2 linked regions of the Skermanella rosea genome follow. The protein of the gene in region 1 interacts with the protein of each later gene in a pairwise test. Links are inferred from orthologs where the notes say so. Each region holds a gene or a part of one and is shown on either strand. Other genes may lie near its edges. The genes, in order: cysK and cysE.

Region 1 (3,159 bases):
GCTGGACCCGGACCTTGTGGAAGCTGGTGTGGAGCGCGTCGTACATCAGCAACTGCCCCGACAGGCTGTCCCCGACGCCGAGCAGCTCCTTCAGGACCTCGATCGCCTGGATCGAGCCGACGGCGCCGGCCAGCGCGCCCAGCACGCCGCCCTCGGCGCAGCTCGGCACCAGCCCGCGCGGCGGCGGTTCGCGGAAGATGCAGCGGTAGCAGGGGTTGGGACCGCCCAGATAGGATTTGAAGGTGGAGATCTGCCCGTCGAACCGCAGCATAGCCGCCGATACCAGCGTCCGGCCGCCGAGATGGCAGGCGTCCGCCAGCAGGTACCGGGCGGCGAAATTGTCGGTTCCGTCGGCCACCACGTCGTAGTCGGCGATCAGCCCCATGGCGTTGGCCGCGGTCAGCCGCTCCCGGTGGATTTCGAGCCGGACGTCCGGGTTGATGGCTTCCAGCCGCGCCTTTGCGCTCTCCACCTTGGGCGTCCCGATCGCGGCGGTGTCGTGGATGATCTGGCGCTGCAGGTTGGACAGGTCGACCACATCGGGGTCGATCACCCCGAGGACACCCACCCCCGCCGCCGCGAGATAGAGCAGGAGCGGCGATCCCAGCCCGCCGGCCCCTACCACCAGTACCCGCGACTTCAGCAGCACCTCCTGCCCGATGCCGCCGACCTCCGGCAGGATGATGTGGCGGGCGTAGCGCTCGACCTGCGCGTCGGTAAAATCCATAAGGTGCTGACCTGGTGTTTGCTAGTTTCCGCCCGCCGGTCTCCAGCGGGAAGGGAACACTTCCGTTTCATCCTGGCCGGACTTCTTCCCGTCAGTTTGCGCGTGGATGCGCGGGTCAAGCCCGCGCATGACGAAAAAGGAGCCAGCCGGACCCGCCCGTCACCGGACCCACATGCCAAGGCCTCCCAAGCACGGGAGGCAGGCGAAGGCTCCCTTTTCCGTCATGGCCGGACTTGATCCGGCCATCCACGCGCGAACTTCCTCCTGGAAGAAACCCGACTTCTGCCTTACTCCAGCCCCTCGAACAGGGCGGTCGACAGGTAACGCTCGGCGAACGACGGGATGATCACGACGATCAGCTTGCCCTCGTTCTCCGGCCGCTGGCCGACCTCGATCGCCGCCGCCAGCGCGGCGCCCGACGAGATGCCGACCGCCAGGCCCTCGACCCGGGCCGCCTTGCGGGCGGTCTCGAAGGCGCGCTGGTTGGAAATGCGCAGCACCTCGTCGATCAGGTCCTTCTTCAGGATGTCGGGCACGAAGCCGGCGCCGATGCCCTGGATCTTGTGCGGGCCGGGCAGGCCGCCCGACAGCACCGGGCTGTCCTCCGGCTCGACCGCGATGACCTTGAAGTCGGGCTTGCGCTGCTTGATCACCTCGCCGACGCCGGTCAGCGTGCCGCCGGTGCCGACGCCGCTGATCAGGATGTCGGCCTTGCCGGCGGTGTCGCGCCAGATCTCCTCGGCCGTGGTGGCGCGGTGGATCGCCGGGTTGGCCGAGTTCTTGAACTGCTGGGTGATGAAGGCGTTGGGGGTCGACTCGACCAGTTCCTCGGCCTTGCGGATGGCGCCCTTCATGCCTTCGGACGCGGGCGTCAGCTCCAGCTCGGCGCCCAGCAGCTTCAGCATCTTGCGGCGCTCGACCGACATGCTCTCCGGCATGGTCAGGATCAGCCGGTAGCCCTTGGCCGCGGCGACGAAGGCCAGCGCGATGCCGGTATTGCCCGAGGTCGGCTCGACCAGGGTGGTCTTGCCCGGCTCGATCTTGCCCTCGGCCTCGGCCGCCTCGATCATCGCCAGCCCGATGCGGTCCTTGACGCTGGACAGCGGGTTGAAGAATTCGAGCTTGCCGACGATGTCCGCCTTGACCCCGTACTCGGAAGCCAGCCGCCGGACGCGGACCAGCGGCGTCGCCCCGATCGTATCCAGGATGCTGTCGTAGATCCTGCCCCGGAATTCAGGTCCGTGTTCTGGAGCCGCCATGGTATTCCACCCTTCGCAACTGTTAAATCTTGGAAATCACAGATAATCCAATCTAATATCTCGGACCCGGATTTTAAATGCTGAAATCGATCTTGGCGTGGGTTTCGCTCTCGATGCCGGCCTGGTTGGCGCGCAGGCACAGGTCCTCGATCGTGATGTCGTCGAGCTGGGTCATGCAGTCGTCCTGGAGCTGCAGCCAGATCGGCCGGACGACCTTCAGGCCGAGGATCGACCCGGTCGGCTCCTCGACGGGATCGGTCGCGGTCTCCATGGCGCGGACCACCCGGACGATCTCGCCAATGCTGATCCGCCGCCGTTCCCGGGCCAGGCGGTAGCCACCGCGCGGACCCCGCACCCCCGCCAGCACCCCGGCGCGGACGAGTTGCTGGAGCACCTGTTCCAGGTAGCGCTTCGGGATTCCCTGGCGGCGCGTGATCTCGCCGCTCTGCACCGGCTCGCTGCCGGCATTGTAGGCGATGTCGAGGACCGCCTCGATCGCGAACATCAGCTTCTTCGAGATGCGCAGCATCAGTCTTGTCCTTTTTCGTCCACGCCGGCCCTGTCCGTCCCGGCCGTCCCGGTAGACCCGAAACCGCCGGTGCCGCGGGCGCTCTCCTCCAGGGTCTCGGCGAGGTCCCAGGCGACCCGGGTGTAAGGGGCGATCACCAATTGGGCGACGCGCATGCTGCGCTCCACGGTGAAGGGCCGTTCCCCGTGATTGATCAGGATGACGCCGACCTCGCCGCGATAGTCCGCGTCGATCGTGCCGGGGCTGTTCAGCACCGTGATGCCGTGACGCAGCGCCAGACCCGACCGCGGGCGGACCTGCGCCTCGTAGCCGGCGGGCAGCGCCAGCGCGAAGCCGGTCGGGATCAGCGCCCGGGCGCCCGGCTCCAGCACCACGGGATCGGAGACGGCGGCCGACAGGTCCATGCCGGCGGAATGCTCCGTCGCATAGGACGGCAGGTCCAGGCCGGCACCGTTGGGAAGGCGCGTCACGGCCACCGCCAGGGCGGCCGGTGCATCGGGTTTTGCATCAGGGATCATGCGCTGTAGATAGCGCAGATATCACACAATGTAACAGGTAAATCGACCCCCGCAGCGAAAAAATCCGCTTCCCGGCGGCGCCTGGAGCTGTGCCCGATCAGGTCGATCCGCCCGGGGCAGCCGAAC
Region 2 (15,886 bases), 850 kb from region 1 along the record:
TTGCGCTGGCGACGCCCGTGCAGTTCTGGCTGGGCTGGCGGTTTTATGTGGCGGCCTACAAGGCGGTCCGCGCGGGCGCCGGGAACATGGACCTTCTGGTCGCCATCGGCACCTCGGCCGCCTGGGGGCTGAGCACCTATCTGCTGCTTGACCAGTACCTGGCGGCTCCGGGACCGACGGGCCACGGCGGCCACGCGCCGCACCTCTATTACGAGGCGTCGGCCGTGCTGATCACCTTCATCCTGCTGGGCAAGTGGCTGGAGAGCCGGGCCAAGGGCCAGACCGCCGCGGCGATCCGGGCGCTGATGGACCTGCGGCCCGACACCGCCCGGGTGCGCCGCGACGGCGTCGAGCGGGAAGTGGCGGTCGAGCGGGTCCGGGTCGGCGACATCGTGGTGGTCCGCCCCGGCGAGCGCATCCCGGTGGACGGAAGGGTGCGGGACGGCGAGGGCTCGGTCGACGAAAGCATGCTGACCGGCGAGAGCCTGCCGGTGGAAAAGGCGCCGGGCTCGGCGGTCACGGGCGGGTCGATCAACGTTGACGGCATGCTGGCGGTGGAGACCACGGCGGTCGGATCGGAAACCATGCTCGCCCGCATCGTCCGCATGGTCGAAGGCGCCCAGGCGTCGAAGGCGCCGATCCAGCGGACGGTGGACCGGGTCAGCGCCGTCTTCGTGCCGGTCGTGCTGGTGATCGCCGCCGCGACCTTCGCCGCGTGGTGGACGCTCGGCGGCGACCTGGAGGCGGCGATCCTGACCGCCGTGTCGGTGCTGGTGATCGCCTGCCCCTGCGCGCTCGGCCTCGCCACCCCGACGGCGATCATGGTCGGCACCGGCTCCGCCGCGCGCCACGGCATCCTGATCAAGGACGCCGAGGCGCTGGAACGCGCCCATGCGGTCACCACCGTCGCCTTCGACAAGACCGGCACCCTGACCGAGGGCAAGCCGCGGGTGACCGACCTGATCCCGTCAGCCGGCTTTGGCCGCGGCGACGTGCTGCGGCTGGCCGCCTCGCTCCAGCAGGGCAGCGAGCATCCGCTGGCCCGCGCCGTGCGCGACCTCGCCGACGCGGAGGGCGCCGCGGCCGTGCCGGCGACCGGCTTCAAGGCGCTCGCCGGGCGCGGCGTCTCGGGCCGGGTCGAAGGCCGCTCCCTGCTGCTCGGCACCCGGCGGTTGCTGGCCGAGACAGGGATTGCGCCGGGATCGCTGGCTGAGATGGCGGACACCCTGGAAGCGTCCGGCCGCACGGTGTCCTGGCTGGCCGAGGCGGCGCCGGAATCCCGCGTGCTGGGGCTGGTGGCGTTCGGCGACACGGTCAAGGCGGGCGCCCGGGAGGCCGTCGCGGCGCTGCATGCCCGCGGGATCGAGGCGGTGATGGTCACCGGCGACAGCGCGGGCGCCGCCGGCGCCGTGGCGCGGGAGCTGGGGATCGACCGGGTCTTCGCCGAGGTGCTGCCCGGCGACAAGGCCGACGTGGTGGCCCGGCTGAAGGCGGAGGGGAAGACCGTCGCCATGGTCGGCGACGGCATCAACGACGCGCCGGCCCTGGCCTCGGCCGATGTCGGCATCGCCATGGCGACCGGCACCGACGTCGCCATGCACACAGCGGGCGTCACGCTGATGCGCGGCGACCCCGCCCTGGTGGCGGGTTCGCTCGACGTGTCCAGGCGGACCTACGCCAAGATCCGGCAGGGGCTGTTCTGGGCCTTCGCCTACAATGTCGTCGGCATCCCGCTGGCGGCGCTGGGCTATCTCAGCCCGATCCTCGCCGGCGGCGCCATGGCGCTCAGCTCCGTCAGCGTCGTCGCCAACGCGCTGACCCTGCGGGGCTGGACGCCGAAGCGGAACGGACGATGACCGGAGCGCTAAATGCTGTAATCGGGTTCCGGCAGGCTCTGGTCCATCGCCAGGGCCGCCGCCGGGCCGCTGCACCAGCCAACGACCTTGGCCGGCACGCCGACCACCGTGGCGCACTCCGGGACCTCCTTCAGCACCACGCTGCCGGCGCCGACCTTGGCGCCCCGGCCGATCACGATGTTGCCCAGGACCTTGGCGCCGGCCGACAGCAGGACGCCGTCGCGCACCTTCGGGTGCCGGTCGCCGTGCTCCTTGCCGGTGCCGCCCAGGGTCACCTCCTGGAGGATCGAGACGTTGTTGCCGATCTCCGCCGTCTCGCCGACGACCAAGCCGGTGCCGTGGTCGATGAAGACGCCGCGGCCGACCGGCACCGCCGGATGGATGTCGATCGCGAACACCTCCGATACCCGGCTCTGCAGGAAATGGGCGAGGCTGTGGCGCCCGTGGGTCCACAGCCAATGGCCGATCCGGTGCCACTGGAGCGCGTGGAAGCCCTTGAAGTAGAGGAACGGCGTCAGATAGCTGTCGGCGGCCGGGTCGCGCTCCAGGATCGCGATCAGGTCGGCGGCGCCGGCCTCGACGATGTCCGGGTCTTCCGACAGGGCCTCGTGCGCCAGCCGCTCCAGCCGCTCGGACGGCATGTTGCGGTCGCCCAGCTTGTGGGCGAGCAGCGCTCCCAGCGCGCTAGCATAATCGTCGTGGAACAGGACCGCGCCATGGATGAAGCCGCGCAGGATCTCCTCCTCCGAGGAGATGCGGACCGCGTCGGCGCGCAGAAGTCCCCAGACCATGTCGCTGGCGCGCGAGGTCGGCCGTGAAGCCGCTTCATCCCCTGGTGCTGCGAATTCCGGTACTGCAAACTGTACTTCACTCATGGACCCGTTGCTCCCAAGCGCGACGACATCATGACCGGACCGCGCCGCGACGGCCGACATAGGAACGGAAAATAAGGTCTTCCGGTCCTGACGCAATGTCGATCGTCACAGCCGATAGAAAAGTCGTTACACCCAATGAAGAGGATTGCCATGGCTGCCGGTTGCTGCAACGGCGGATGCTCCTCCACCAAGCCTCCAGTGGACAAGACCTATCGCCGCATCCTTTGGACAGCCTTGGCGATCAATGCCGGGATGTTCCTGACCGAGCTGGCGGCGAGCGCCGCGGCCGATTCGGTCTCGCTGCTCGCCGATTCGGTCGATTTCCTAGCCGACGCGGCGAACTACGCGATCTCGCTGCTGGTGCTCGGCATGGCGCTCCGGTGGCGCGCCCGTGCGGCCCTGCTGAAGGGCGTTTCGCTGGGAGCGGTCGGGCTGCTGGTTGCGTTCCAGACCGCCTGGAACGCCCTCAACCAGACCGTCCCGGAAGCCGGGATCATGGGGGCCATCGGGGCGCTGGCGCTGGCGGCCAACATCGCCTGCGCGCTGCTGCTCTATTTCCACCGCGAGGGCGACAGCAACCGACGCTCCGTCTGGATCTGCTCGCGGAACGACGCCATCGCCAACCTGGCCGTCATGGCCGCGGCCCTGGGCGTGTTCGGCACCGGCACCGGCTGGCCCGACATCGCCGTGGCCGCCATCATGGCGACGCTGGCGGTCTGGGGCGCCGCCCAGATCATCCGCCACGCCCGGGAGGAGTTGGCCGGCATCGCTCCGGCGATCCCGGAAGAGAAAATACACAACGTACCTGCTGAATAGGTTCAATTCACAAATAAGATACCCAGCCGGCCGGCGCTCCTGTAGCTTGGGCCTCCATGACCCACCGGGGACCAAGGATCCCGTGGGCAGGCCAGAAGAGAGGAACCGCAAGCCATGAGCGCCACCGGCAACACCCCCGATTCCCCGAACCCCGGCGCCCCGCACCCGGAAACCCTGGTGCTGCATGCCGGATACCGGTCCGACCCGGCGACCGGCGCCGTCGCCGTGCCGATCTACCAGACCACGTCGTACCAGTTCGAGCACACCGAGCACGCCGCCAACCTGTTCGCCCTGAAGGAACTGGGCAACATCTACACCCGCATCATGAACCCCACGACCGACGTGCTGGAGAAGCGCATCGCGGCCCTGGAGGGCGGCGTGGCGGCACTGGCGGTCAGTTCGGGCCAGGCGGCCTCGGCCCTGGCGGTGCAGAACCTGGCGCAGGCGGGCGACAACATCGTCAGTTCGACCAACCTGTACGGCGGGACCTGGAACCTGTTCGCCAATACCCTGAAGCAGCAGGGCATCGAGGTCCGGTTCGTCGATCCGGCGGACCCGGAGAATTTCCGCCGCGCCACCGACGACCGCACCCGCGCCTATTACGCCGAGACGCTGCCCAATCCCAAGCTGACCGTGTTCCCGATCCGCGAGGTCGCCGACATCGGCCGGCCATTGGGAATCCCGCTGATCGTGGACAATACCGCCGCCCCGATCCTGGCCCGTCCCTTCGACCACGGCGCCGCGGTCATCGTCTATTCCACCACCAAATATATCGGCGGCCACGGCACCTCGATCGGCGGCATGATCGTGGACAGCGGCAGCTTCGACTGGGCCGCCGACCCGGAACGCCAGCCGCTGCTGAACCAGCCGGATCCCAGCTACCACGGCGCCGTCTGGGTCGAGGCGGTCAAGGGGATCGGCCCCGTCGCCTACATCATCAAGGCGCGCACCACCCTGCTGCGCGACCTCGGCTGCGCGCTCAGCCCGTTCAACGCCTTCCAGATCCTCCAGGGGCTGGAGACGCTGCCGCTCCGCATCCGCGAGCACAGCCGGAACGCGGCCTCCGTCGCCGAGTACCTGTCCAAGCATCCCAACGTGACCAAGGTGATCTACCCCGGCCTCCAGCAGGGGAACGAGCGCCGGTGCGCCGACGCCTATCTCAGGGGCGGCTATGGCGGCCTGGTCGGTTTCGAGCTGCAGGGCGGCCGCGAGGCGGGCCGGCGCTTCATCGACAGCCTCAAGCTGCTCTACCACGTCGCCAACATCGGCGATGCGCGCAGCCTGGCGATCCACCCCGCCAGCACGACGCACTCGCAATTGTCCATGGAGGAGCAGTTCGCCACCGGCGTCAGCGAGGGCTATGTCCGCCTGTCCATCGGCATCGAGCATATCGACGACATCATCGCCGACCTGGAACAGGCCCTGGGGCAAGCCGGCGGTTAATGACTCTATAATCTCGATTGATTAAGTCGTGATTAGGTGGAATGATGGTCGGAGTTGAGAACGGACAACCACGGAGGAGGCATGCCGATGGATGCGACGATCATTCCCCTGACGTCGCGCCGGAGCAGTCAGCCGGGCGCGGAACCTGACTTCAACCCCGACCGCCATCTGGCCCTGGAGCCGCCGGCTTGGTCGCTGGACCTGTCCGCCGACGGGGCGGCGGGACGGCGCCACCGGCCCTCGATCGCGGCCCCTTTCCGGGTGCTCAGCCGGGACGGCATCGCCGCGGCGGCGCGCCGGGGCGGCTCCGCCAGGTTCCTGGCCGACCTGGCGCGCCATCCCGCCGTCGCCGGTGCCGTCGGAGGGCTGATGGGAACCCACGTGATCCCGGCGCCGGTCCGGACCGGCGAAAGCTTCGACCTGATCCTCAGCCTGGCCGACGACAGCGCGTGGCCGGCGGGTTTCGCCATGCTCCAGCTTCCCGGCACGGTGCTGCGCCAGACCGCCCGGCTGCCGGCCGCCTATGCCCGCCTGACCTATGTCCCGGAGGACGCCCCCGTGACCCTTCGCGACCTGGAAGCGGCTCTCGGCGATGCTGAACGGGCACGGGTCGCCTGGATGCGCCACAAGGCGCTGGTGTCCCACCGCAAGCTGGGGCGGCTGCTGGACAGCCCCGTTGCCGAATGCGACCGCCGGACCCTGGCCCGCGACCTGTGGGACGCCCTGTCCGACGCGGAGCAGGCCCTGGAATCGCTCTCGTCGGAATCGGAAGGTCTGGAGATCTTCTACGCGAACTGAAACCGGCCGGGGGATCGCCCCGGCCGTCCGCAACTCAAGCCTTGTGCCGCGCCCGGATCTGGGTGCGGTGCATCAGGCGGCGGTACTGGTTGTCGAAGCTGTCGCGGCGATGCATGGTGACCCGGTTGTCCCACATCACCAAGTCGCCCTTCCGCCAGGAATGCGCCCAGGTGAATTCTGGCTTGGCGACGTGGGCCCACAGCTCGTCCAGCAGGGCCTCGCCCTCCCCGATCGGCAGGCCGACGACGAAGGCGTTCAGCCGGCGGCCCAGGTACAGGGCGCGGTCGCCGCTTTCCGGGTGGGTGATCACCAGCGGATGGACTGTCCCGGGCGAGGTCGCCAGGTCGGTCGGCTTCTCGTAGCCATAGCGGATGAAGCCGCCGCTGTTGGTCGTGCTGTCATGCTTCAGCGACAGGCCGTCTACCCGGGCGCGCAGGTCGTCGGGCAGCGACCGGTAGGCCAGCACCGTGTTCAGGAACCAGGTGTCTCCCCCGGCCGGCGGGACTTCCAGCGAATAGAGCACGCTGCCCAGCGGCGGATCGGGCAGGAACGACATGTCGGTGTGCCAGGACGCCTCGCCGGCGCCGAGCGCCCCGATCGCGACGCCGTTCTCGACCACGTTGGAAATCACGTAGATCTCCTCGTAGCCGGGCACGAACTGCTTGCCGTTCTCGTTGGGCGGCGCCTTGTCCAGGGTACCGAATCGGCGGCTGAAGGCCAGCAGGTCGTCGTCGGACAGGTGCTGGCCGCGGAACACGATCACGCGGTGGTCGAGCAGCGCCTGGTTGACCCGCTCGTACTGGCGGTCGTCCAGGCCGCGGGACAGGTCGATGCCCCTGATCTCGGCGCCCAGCACGGGCGAGACCGGGACCACGTCGATGTCGTCGAGAAGCGTCGAGCTCGGGCTCATCGCTGCATTCCCCATTTTCTGACGGTATGGATTTCGAGGGTTCGGAAGACCACGCTCTCGACCAGCAGGCCGATGATGATGACCATCAGCAGCCCGGCGAAGACGCTCGGGATCTCCAGCTGGTTGCGGTTTTCATAGATGAACCAGCCGATGCCGCCGGCCCCGGAGCTGACACCGAACACCAGTTCGGCGGCAATCAGGGTACGCCAGGCGAAGGCCCAGCCGATCTTCAGGCCGGTCAGGATCGACGGCAGCGCCGCGGGCACCAGGATCAGCAGGACGTAGCGCAGGCCCTTCAGGCCGTAGTTCTGCCCGGCCATGCGGAGGGTCTCGCTGACGCCCATGAAGCCGGAATGGGTGTTGAGCGCCATCGGCCACAGCACGGCGTGGACCAGCACGAAGGTCAGGCTGCCCTCGCCCAGGCCGAACCACAGCAGCGCCAGCGGCAGCAGGGCGATCGCCGGCAGCGGGTTGAACATGCTGGTGAGGGTGCTCAGCAGGTCGTTGCCGAAGCGGGTGGTGACCGCCAGCATGGTCAGCACCGACGCCGCGGCGATGCCGGCGGCATAACCCACCACCAGGACGCGGAGCGAGGTCACGCAGCGCTCGATCAGCGTCCCGTCCACCAGGCTGGTCCAGAGCGTCGCCAGCGTCTCCGACAGGGTCGGGAACATCAGCGGGTTCTGGGTCCAGACGGCATAGCCCTGCCAGGCGGCGCCCAGCAGGACCAGGATGAAGATCCGCCGGGCCAGCGTGTTCCCGGTCAGCCGCTCCCAGGCCGACAGCGGCCGGCTGATGTCGCCGATCACGCCGGCGTCGGTCACGCCGCGCTCGAACTCCGGCCGGACCGAGGGGACCAGGCGTTGCGGATGGGCGGTCATGGACGGGCGGCCCTGGTCACGGACGGGGCTCCCGGGGACGGGGCTCCCCGGAATGGGGCCGGCTGCTGCTCGGCGAACAGCATGGTGTGGATGCGGTTTTCCAGGGCCGCGAAGCCCTCGCTCTTGTCGTGGCCGAAGGCGTGGGAGTTCAGCTCCGCCTTGACCTGTCCGGGATGGGGCGACAGCACCAGGATGCGGTTGCCGACGATGATCGCCTCCTCGATGGAGTGGGTGACGAACAGAACGGTGAAGCGCACGTCGTCCCAGAGCTGGAGCAGCTCCTCCTGCATGCGGCGGCGGGTCAGCGCGTCGAGCGCCGCGAAGGGCTCGTCCATCAGCAGGATTTCCGGCTCGGTCGCCATGGCGCGGGCGATGGCCACCCGCTGCTTCATGCCGCCCGACAGGGTGTGCGGGTAGGACTCCCGGAAACGGTCCAGCCCGACCTTGGCGATGTAGGCGCGCGCCCGCTCCTCCGCCTCGCGCGCCGGAACGCCGCGGGCGCGCAGCGGGAACACGACGTTCTGCTGGACCGTCTTCCACGGCAGGAGCTGGTCGAACTCCTGGAAGACCACCATGCGGTCGGGACCGGGGCCGCGGACCGGCGCGCCGTTCAGCCGGATGGTGCCCTCGACCGGCTTGAGGAAGCCGGCGACGGCCTTCAGCAGGCTGCTCTTGCCGCAGCCCGACGGGCCCAGCAGCACGAAGCGGTCGCCCCGGTGGACCTGGAAATCTACCTTGTAGGTGGCGGTGACGAGACGCGACTCCGTCTTGTACTGGAGCGTCACGTTGTCGACGTCGAGAAGGACTCCGGGGTCGGCGTCCTGCGGGGCGAAGGGGAGAACCCGGCCCATGGCTTTCGATGCCTCCATCTGTGTCTCGGGCTCAGCTTCCCGCACGGTCGTGCAGGTCGGGGAAGAACAGCTCCTGCCAGGTTTCGGGCTTGTTCTTCAGGGTGCCGATGCGGGACATGAAATCGGTGTATTTCAGGATGTTCTGCGGCGTCGTGGAGTACTGGATCTCCGGATCGGCGATGATCCGCTGGACGAACTCCGGCGCCAGCTTGGAGTTGTCGAGGCGGATATAGATCTCCGCCGCCTTGGCCGGGTTCTCCCGGATGAAGGCGCTCGCCTCGTCCATGGCCGCCAGCACCGCCTTGGCCGTCTTCGGGTTGTTCTCGACGAAGCGGCCGGTGGCCCACAGCGCGCTGAACGAACCGGGGCCGCCCAGCACGTCGTAGGAGCTGAGCACCCGGTGGACCTTGTCGCTCTCGAGCTGCTGGTACTGGAACGGCGGGCTGGTGAAGCTGCCCGTCACCTCGGTCCGGCCCGACAGCAGGGAGATCGTCGCCTCCGGATGGCTCAGCGACACGGTCATGGTATCGAGCTTGGCATGCCGGCCTTCGCCGAACGCCTGCTCCGCGGCCATCTGGAGGATGATCGCCTGGTACGACAGCTTGACGGTCGGAACCGCGATCCGGTCCTTCTCCGTGAAATCGGCGAGGGATTTCACATCCGGCCGGTTGGTGTTCAGGTAGGCCGGCTGGGAGTTCAACGTCGCCAGCGCCCGCACGCCGATATTGCCGCGGGTCTTGTCCCACAGGATCAGGAACGGCGGGATGCCGGCGGCGGCCAGATCGGCGCTGCCGGACAGCAGCGCGTCGTTGACCGCGGAGGGGCTGCCCAGCGGCGCGTAGGTCGCGGTCACGTCGCCGAGCCCCGCCTGCTTCGCGTGCTTCTCGACCAGCTTCAGGTCCTGCGCCACGTAGAGCTGGAGATATCCCAGGCCGAGCTGCCGGGCGAACCGGACGGTCGAGACCTCGGCCGACGCCTGGGCGGCGACGAGGCACAGGGCCGCGGCGATGCCGCCGGCGACCAGCCTGCGCACCGACCTGCTTCCCGACCCGACAAGCCTGTTGATCGCCATATCACCGCCTCCGCCTATTTAACACTACGATTTGATAAAAACTTGCAGCCTGTCACGGCTAATTCCGCATACTGCGATACATAACCATATTTGTTACATTGAAGATCTGTCAAACTGATTCACCTCTGGCACGGCATAGCAGGTTTGCACCGTACAATCTTAGGATTTTCCACAATTAACTGAAGACGGTCCTGTCCCCACAGGCGGTTCTCGATCGTTACCCACGGAGAGGCGCGCCTGCGGACAGCGGGCGGCGCCCCGAAGGACAATCGATCGGAGTGCATACCATGTCGAAATCGGCGCTTATCGTCGGCGCGGGCGGCATCGTCGGCGGAAACCTTGCCGAACGGCTGCTCGACCGGGGCTGGACCGTCCACGGCCTGGCGCGCCGTCCGTCGTTCCGCCGGCCCGAGATCAGGGCGGTCGCGGCCGACCTGTCCAAACCGGACGAGACGGCGGCGGCCCTGAAGGGCCTGGACGTCAGCCACGTCTTCATTTCGGCTTGGTCGCGCCAAGCGACGGAAGCCGAGAACTGCCGCGTCAACGGCGGGATGGTGCGCAACCTGCTGGACGCGGTCGGCTCGGCTCCTGGCTTGCAGCATGTCGCCCTGGTCACCGGGCTGAAGCATTACCTGGGGCCGTTCGAGGCCTATGGCGCCGGCGCCGTGCCGGAAACCCCGTTCCGCGAGGAGCAGGGGCGCCAGCCCGTCGAGAACTTCTACTATGCCCAGGAGGACGAGCTGTTCGCCGCCTCGGAGCGCCGCGGCTTCACCTGGAGCGTCCACCGGCCGCACACCATCATAGGCTACGCGGTCGGCAACGCCATGAACATGGGCGTGACGCTGGCGGTCTACGCCACCCTCTGCCGCGAAGCCGGCCTGCCCTTCGCGTTCCCCGGCTCGCCGACTCAGTGGAGCGGCCTGACCGACATCACCGACGCGCGCCTGCTCGCCCGCCACCTGGAATGGGCCGCCACGTCGGAGGCCGGCCGCAACGAGGACTTCAACGTGGTCAACGGCGACGTCTTCCGCTGGAACTGGCTGTGGCCGCGCCTCGCGGCCTATTTCGGGATCGAGGCCGCTCCCTACCGGGGCGAAGCCCGGCCGCTCGAACAGGCGATGGCGGAGGCCGGCCCGATCTGGCGCGGGATCGCGGAACGCCACGGCCTGGCCGAAGCCGACCTGATCCGGCTGGCCTCGTGGTGGCACACGGATGCCGACCTGGGCCGCCCGATGGAGGTGGTCACCGACATGACCAAGAGCCGCAAGGCCGGATTCCTGGACTACCAGAGCACGCCGGACAGCTTCTTCGACCTGTTCGCCCGCCTGAAGGAGGACAGGATCATTCCGGGCTGATCCGTCCCTCGGGGCCGGACGCTCCCGTCAGAACGGCCAGACGCGCGGGATGACCAGCAGGGACAGGGCTATGACGATCAGCTCCAGCGGCAGTCCGACGCGCCAGAAGTCGCCGAACCGGTAGCCGCCCGGCCCCAGGACGATCGAGTTGTTGTGGTGGCCGAAGGGCGTGAGGAAATCGCACGACGCGCCGATCGCCACCGCCATCAGGAAGGCGTCGGGCGACACGCCGAGCTGCCGGGCGATGCTGATCACCACCGGAGCCATGATCACCACGGTCGCGGTGTTGTTCAGCACGGGCGTCACCGCCATGGTGGCGACCAGGACCACCGCCAGCATGCCCATGGCGCCGGCCTGGGGCGCCAGCATGATCACGGCGTCGCCGATCCTGTCGGCCAGGCCCGTCGTCTGGACCGCGGTTCCGAGCGGGATCATGGCGCCCAGCAGCACGATGACCGGCCAGTCGATGCTGTCGTACAGGGCCATCGGGCGGATGATGCGGGTGGCGAGCATCAGGATGACGGCGCAGGTGAAGGCCACCGCCGCCGAGGCCAGGTCGAAGGCGGCGACCGCCACCGCCGCGCCGAACAGCGGCAGGGCCAGCAGGGTGCGCCGCGGCTCGAACTCCAGCTTGCGGTCGGCCAGCGGGACGCAGCCCAACTCGGCCATGGCCTCGGCCACGGTGTCGCGGTCGCCGTCCAGCAGCAGGATGTCGCCGGCGCTCAGGTTGGCGTCGCGCAGGCGCCCCTCGAACCGGCGCCCCTGCCGCGACACGGCCACGAGGTTGACGCCCCAGCGCTCCCGCAGGTCCAGCGACAGGGCGCTGCTGCCCTGGATCAGGGCGTTGGGCACGACGATCGCCTCGGTCAGGACGAGCTGCCGCCCGCCGCCGCCCTGGGCCACCAGGGCGAAGCCCTCAAGTTCGACCAGCTGCCGCAGGGTGGCGGTGTCGGTCTCCAGCAGCACCACGTCGCCGGATTGGAAGCTGACGGTCCCCGGCCGCGCGAACACCCGGCGGCGGTCGCGGATGATCCCGATCACGCTGGCGCCCCGCTCGGCCTCGAGCTGCTCGACCTTGCAACCGGCCCAGGGCGAGCCGGGGCGGACCAGGGCCTCGGTGACATAGTCGTTGACCCGGAACCGGTCGATGTCGTCGCGCGCCACGCCACGATCGCGCGGGATCAGCCGCCAGCCGGCCAGCGCCAGGTACGCCACGCCGGCGACGGCGAGGGCCAATCCCACCGGCAGGAAATCGAACATCAGGAAACGGGAGCCGGTGGCCTCCGCCCGGAAGGCGGAGATCAGGAGGTTCGGCGGGGTGCCGATCAGGGTGACCATGCCGCCCAGCAGGGTCGCGAAGGATAGCGGCATCAGCAGCATGCCGGCCGGATAGCCGTTCCGCCGGGTGGTGGACAGCGCGATCGGCATCAGCAGGGCCAGCGCCCCCACATTGTTCATGAAGGCCGACAGGCCGGCACCCAGGGTGCAGATCGCGGCGACATGCCCCATGGGGCCGCCGGCCAGCGCCGTGCAGCGGCGCGCCGCCTCGTCCACCACGCCGGTCCGGCCCAGCGTGCGGGTGATCACCAGGACCATCGCGACGGTGACGACCGCCGGGTTGCTGAATCCGGCGAAGGCATCCTCCGGCGCGATCAGGCCGGCCAGGACGCAGGTCATCAGGCTCGCCATGGCGACGATGTCGAAACGCCAGCGGTCGAGGATGAACACGCCGAGCGTCGCCCCCAGCACCGCCAGGAGCGTTCCCTGGTCCCACGTCATGGATGGGAAGTCCGTATGTCCGGGCCGGTTACCCGGCGCTGCGCAGCAGTTCCCGGACCTCTCCGGTGCCGCCCAGGGCACGCGCCAGGGTCATGCCGTCCAGGATCTCCGTGGTCGCGTCGTGCACCTTGGCGAAGACGCGCCGGACGGCGCACCGCTCCTCGTCCACGCATTCCTCGCAGCGGCGATAGGCCATGCGGCTGAGGCAGGGCAGCGGCGCCAGGGGACCGTCGATGATGCGGACGATCTCGCCGAAGGAGATCTTGTCCGCCGGCTTCAACAGGGCGTAGCCGCCATTCTTGCCGCGCCAACTCTGCACCACGCCCTGATGCTTGAGGTCCAGCAGGATCTGTTCGAGAAAGCGCTTGGGCAGGCGCTGCCGCTCGGCGATGTCGCCGATCATCAGGGACTCGCCCTCGTCCAGTTCGGCGAGCACCAGCAGGGCCTGCAAGGCGTACTTGGCTTTCTGGGACAGCAACTCCCGGTTCCTCTGACTTTGTCTGGACTGGCTGGGATCGGACGGAGACCGCCGCGACGTACGACATCCCTTTTTTCATTATGGAATATAGTGCAGTGCATGCAAGCCGGCAATTCCGGGAAACCTGCATTTTGCGTCGAAAGGATGCAGATGTGCCACGATGCCCGGGACCGGGGCTCATCCGGCGAAGGCGGATCCCGAGATGATGACGGCGAACAGGCCCAGGACGCCGGCGCTCACCCGTTGCACCCAGCGCTGCCGCGACCGGCCCGACGCTCCGGCGGTCAGCCGGGTCCCGACCGTGATCCAGCAGCTCGCGAGCAGGACGATCAGGCCGACCAGCCCCGCCAGGTAAGGAGCCGCCGCCGCGAAAGCGCCGCTTCCCAGGTGCGGGACGACGGTGAAGGCGAGCACCAGGGCCTTGGGGTTCAGCAGGGTCGTGACGTACACCCGCGCGAACGGGACGGGCCGTACCTCCATGCCGTCCATCACGGCGCTCCAGTGCCGCCAGGCCAGGTACGCCAGGTAGGCGCCGCACAGGATGCGCAGGGTCGCGTTGAACGACGGCCATGTCTGCGTGGCGGGTCCCAGCATCACCGCCAGCACCAGGATCGAGCAGAGATACCCCGCCGCCTCGGCGAGGATCAGGTGCAGCGAGCGCCGGAATCCTACCGCGGCGCCCGACGCGGCGAGCAGCGTGTTGGTCGGGCCGGGCGTGGCCAGCAGGCCGATGACCGCCAGGACGAAAGCGATCGGGTCCGTCATGCACCATACCTCTCCGGACGGTTGATTGTTCCCGCGGCGCAACATCCACGAATCCGGCTTTCCGGGCCAGGGGAATCGACAGGCGCCGGGCGGAGCGCCGACTACCCCCAAATCAAGTCGGAACCGCCGGTCGGGGCCGATGTTTATCTGCCACCCTTCATCAAAGGTCAGGACATCGGCATGCGGACGACTTTGGCTTCGCTTTTCGTTGCTTTCGGGATTACCGGGCCGCTGATCGGTGCCGCCCTATCCCCCGCCTTGGCCGAGGACAAGCCCGCGGACGGGGATTCGGTCGTGATCGAGGGCGAGGCGTCGTTCTACGGCGGCAAGTTCAACGGCCGCAAGACCGCCAACGGCGAGACCTTCAACGAGAACAAGATGACCGCCGCCTCCAAGGAGCTGCCGCTGGGATCCACGGCGACGGTGACCCACGAGGAGACCGGCAAGTCGGTCGACGTCAAGATCAACGACCGCGGACCCTATGTGGACGGACGGGTGCTCGACCTGTCCAAGGGGGCGGCGAAGAAGCTGGACATGATCGACGACGGCACCGCGCCCGTCCGGATCGAGGCCGACCCGGACAAGCAGCCCAACGACAAGGTCCGCGAGAAGGTCGAGGACCTGGCCGAGAAGAAGAACGGCCCCGGGGACAAGAAGACCGGGGACAAGGAAACCGGGGGCAAGGAAACCGCCAAGGCCGACTGATCGGCCGAGGCGGGTTCCCGCAGGGTCAGAACGCGACCTGGTCGCCGCCCTTGAGCGCCAGGATCTCGCGCGCCTCGGCGGCGGTCGCGACTTCCAGGCCAAGTCCCTCCAGGATGCCGCGGACACGGCGGACCTGGACGGCGTTGCTCTCCGCCAGCTTGCCCGGACCGTCCCACAGGCTGTCCTCCAGCCCGACCCGGACATTGGCCCCCATGGCGGCGGCCATCGCGGCGATGGGCATCTGGTTGCGCCCGGCGCCCAGCACCGACCAGCGGTAATCGTCGCCGAACAGCCGGTCCGCCGTCCGTTTCATGTGAAGCACGTCCTCGGGATGAGGCCCGATGCCGCCGAGCAGGCCGAATACGGTCTGGACGAACAGCGGCCCCTTGACCAGCCCCCGGTCCCGGAAATGGGCGAGGTTATAGAGGTGCGAGACGTCGTAGCACTCGAACTCGAACCGGGTGCCGTTCTCCATGCAGGTCCTCAGGACATACTCGATGTCGCTGAAGGTATTCTTGAACACCAGGTCGCGGCTGTTCTCCAGGTGCTGCCGCTCCCACTCGAACTTGAACTCCTTGAAGCGGTTCAGCATCGGGTACAGGCCGAAATTCATCGAGCCCATGTTGAGCGACGCCACCTCCGGCTGGAGCGTCGCCGCCGGCCGGACCCGCTCCTCCACCGTCATGTAGGGAGCGCCGCCGGTGGTCAGGTTGATCACGCAGTCGGTCCGCTGCTTGATCACCTTCAGGAAGGGCTGGAACGCCTCCGGACTCTGGTCGGGCTTGCCGGTCTCGGGGTTGCGGGCGTGCAGGTGGACGATCGCCGCCCCGGCCTCCGCCGCCCCGATCGCGGCATCGGCGATCTCCTCCGGCGTCACCGGCAGGTGCGGCGACATCGACGGGGTATGGATCGCGCCGGTGACGGCGCAGGTGATGATGACCTTGCGGGATTGTGCCATCTCGTTTCCTCCTCAGTTTCCGATGTCGGCCGCGGCCTTGCGCTTGTGCCGGCTCAACGCCATCAGGCGGCGGTCGCGCCAGCGCTGGCGGTCGGCCAGCTTGTCCGCGGGGGTCCGCTCGCGGCGCTGGCGTTCGACCGTGTCCAACACCTCGCCGGTCCAGTCGGCGCGGCGCTGCATCGACTTGTAGAGCCGTTCATAAAGCCCGCCGTAGCGGGAGACGTAGTCGCGCACGCCGCCGGGCGCGTTCAGGTCGATCGTCTCGAACGGCCCGATGAAGGACCAGCGCAGCGCCAGGCCCTCGCGCAGGCCGACATCGACGTCCTCGACCGTGCAGAAGCCGT

What was found.
Region 2: the proteins of cysK (region 1) and cysE interact in binary tests that used the Escherichia coli proteins (3 or more experiments, as listed by UniProt). The link is inferred for Skermanella rosea from one-to-one orthologs.

What each region holds. Positions count from the first base shown.
Region 1 is NZ_CP086111.1:6,087,749-6,090,907, forward strand. The notes cover bases 1-2,748. They hold cysK (cysteine synthase A), read right to left. Parts: upstream 1,987-2,748; coding sequence 1,015-1,986; downstream 1-1,014. Other genes in these bases: JL101_RS28525 (HesA/MoeB/ThiF family protein), read right to left, coding at 1-727; JL101_RS28535 (RrF2 family transcriptional regulator), read right to left, coding at 2,060-2,515; dut (dUTP diphosphatase), read right to left, coding at 2,515-2,748. In the rest of the region: more of dut, read right to left, coding at 2,749-3,033.
Region 2 is NZ_CP086111.1:5,241,413-5,257,298, forward strand. What follows is about bases 799-3,724. They hold cysE (serine O-acetyltransferase), read right to left. Parts: upstream 2,732-3,724; coding sequence 1,865-2,731; downstream 799-1,864. Other genes in these bases: JL101_RS24490 (heavy metal translocating P-type ATPase), read left to right, coding at 799-1,856; JL101_RS24500 (cation transporter), read left to right, coding at 2,882-3,547; JL101_RS24505 (O-acetylhomoserine aminocarboxypropyltransferase/cysteine synthase family protein), read left to right, coding at 3,662-3,724. Also shown: more of JL101_RS24490, read left to right, coding at 1-798; more of JL101_RS24505, read left to right, coding at 3,725-4,990; JL101_RS24510 (hypothetical protein), read left to right, coding at 5,078-5,788; JL101_RS24515 (TauD/TfdA dioxygenase family protein), read right to left, coding at 5,823-6,698; JL101_RS24520 (ABC transporter permease), read right to left, coding at 6,695-7,579; JL101_RS24525 (ABC transporter ATP-binding protein), read right to left, coding at 7,576-8,448; JL101_RS24530 (ABC transporter substrate-binding protein), read right to left, coding at 8,462-9,502; JL101_RS24535 (SDR family oxidoreductase), read left to right, coding at 9,790-10,857; JL101_RS24540 (SLC13 family permease), read right to left, coding at 10,885-12,636; JL101_RS24545 (RrF2 family transcriptional regulator), read right to left, coding at 12,665-13,114; JL101_RS24550 (LysE family translocator), read right to left, coding at 13,292-13,879; JL101_RS24555 (septal ring lytic transglycosylase RlpA family protein), read left to right, coding at 14,060-14,584; JL101_RS24560 (BKACE family enzyme), read right to left, coding at 14,610-15,542; JL101_RS24565 (3-hydroxyacyl-CoA dehydrogenase), read right to left, coding at 15,555-15,886.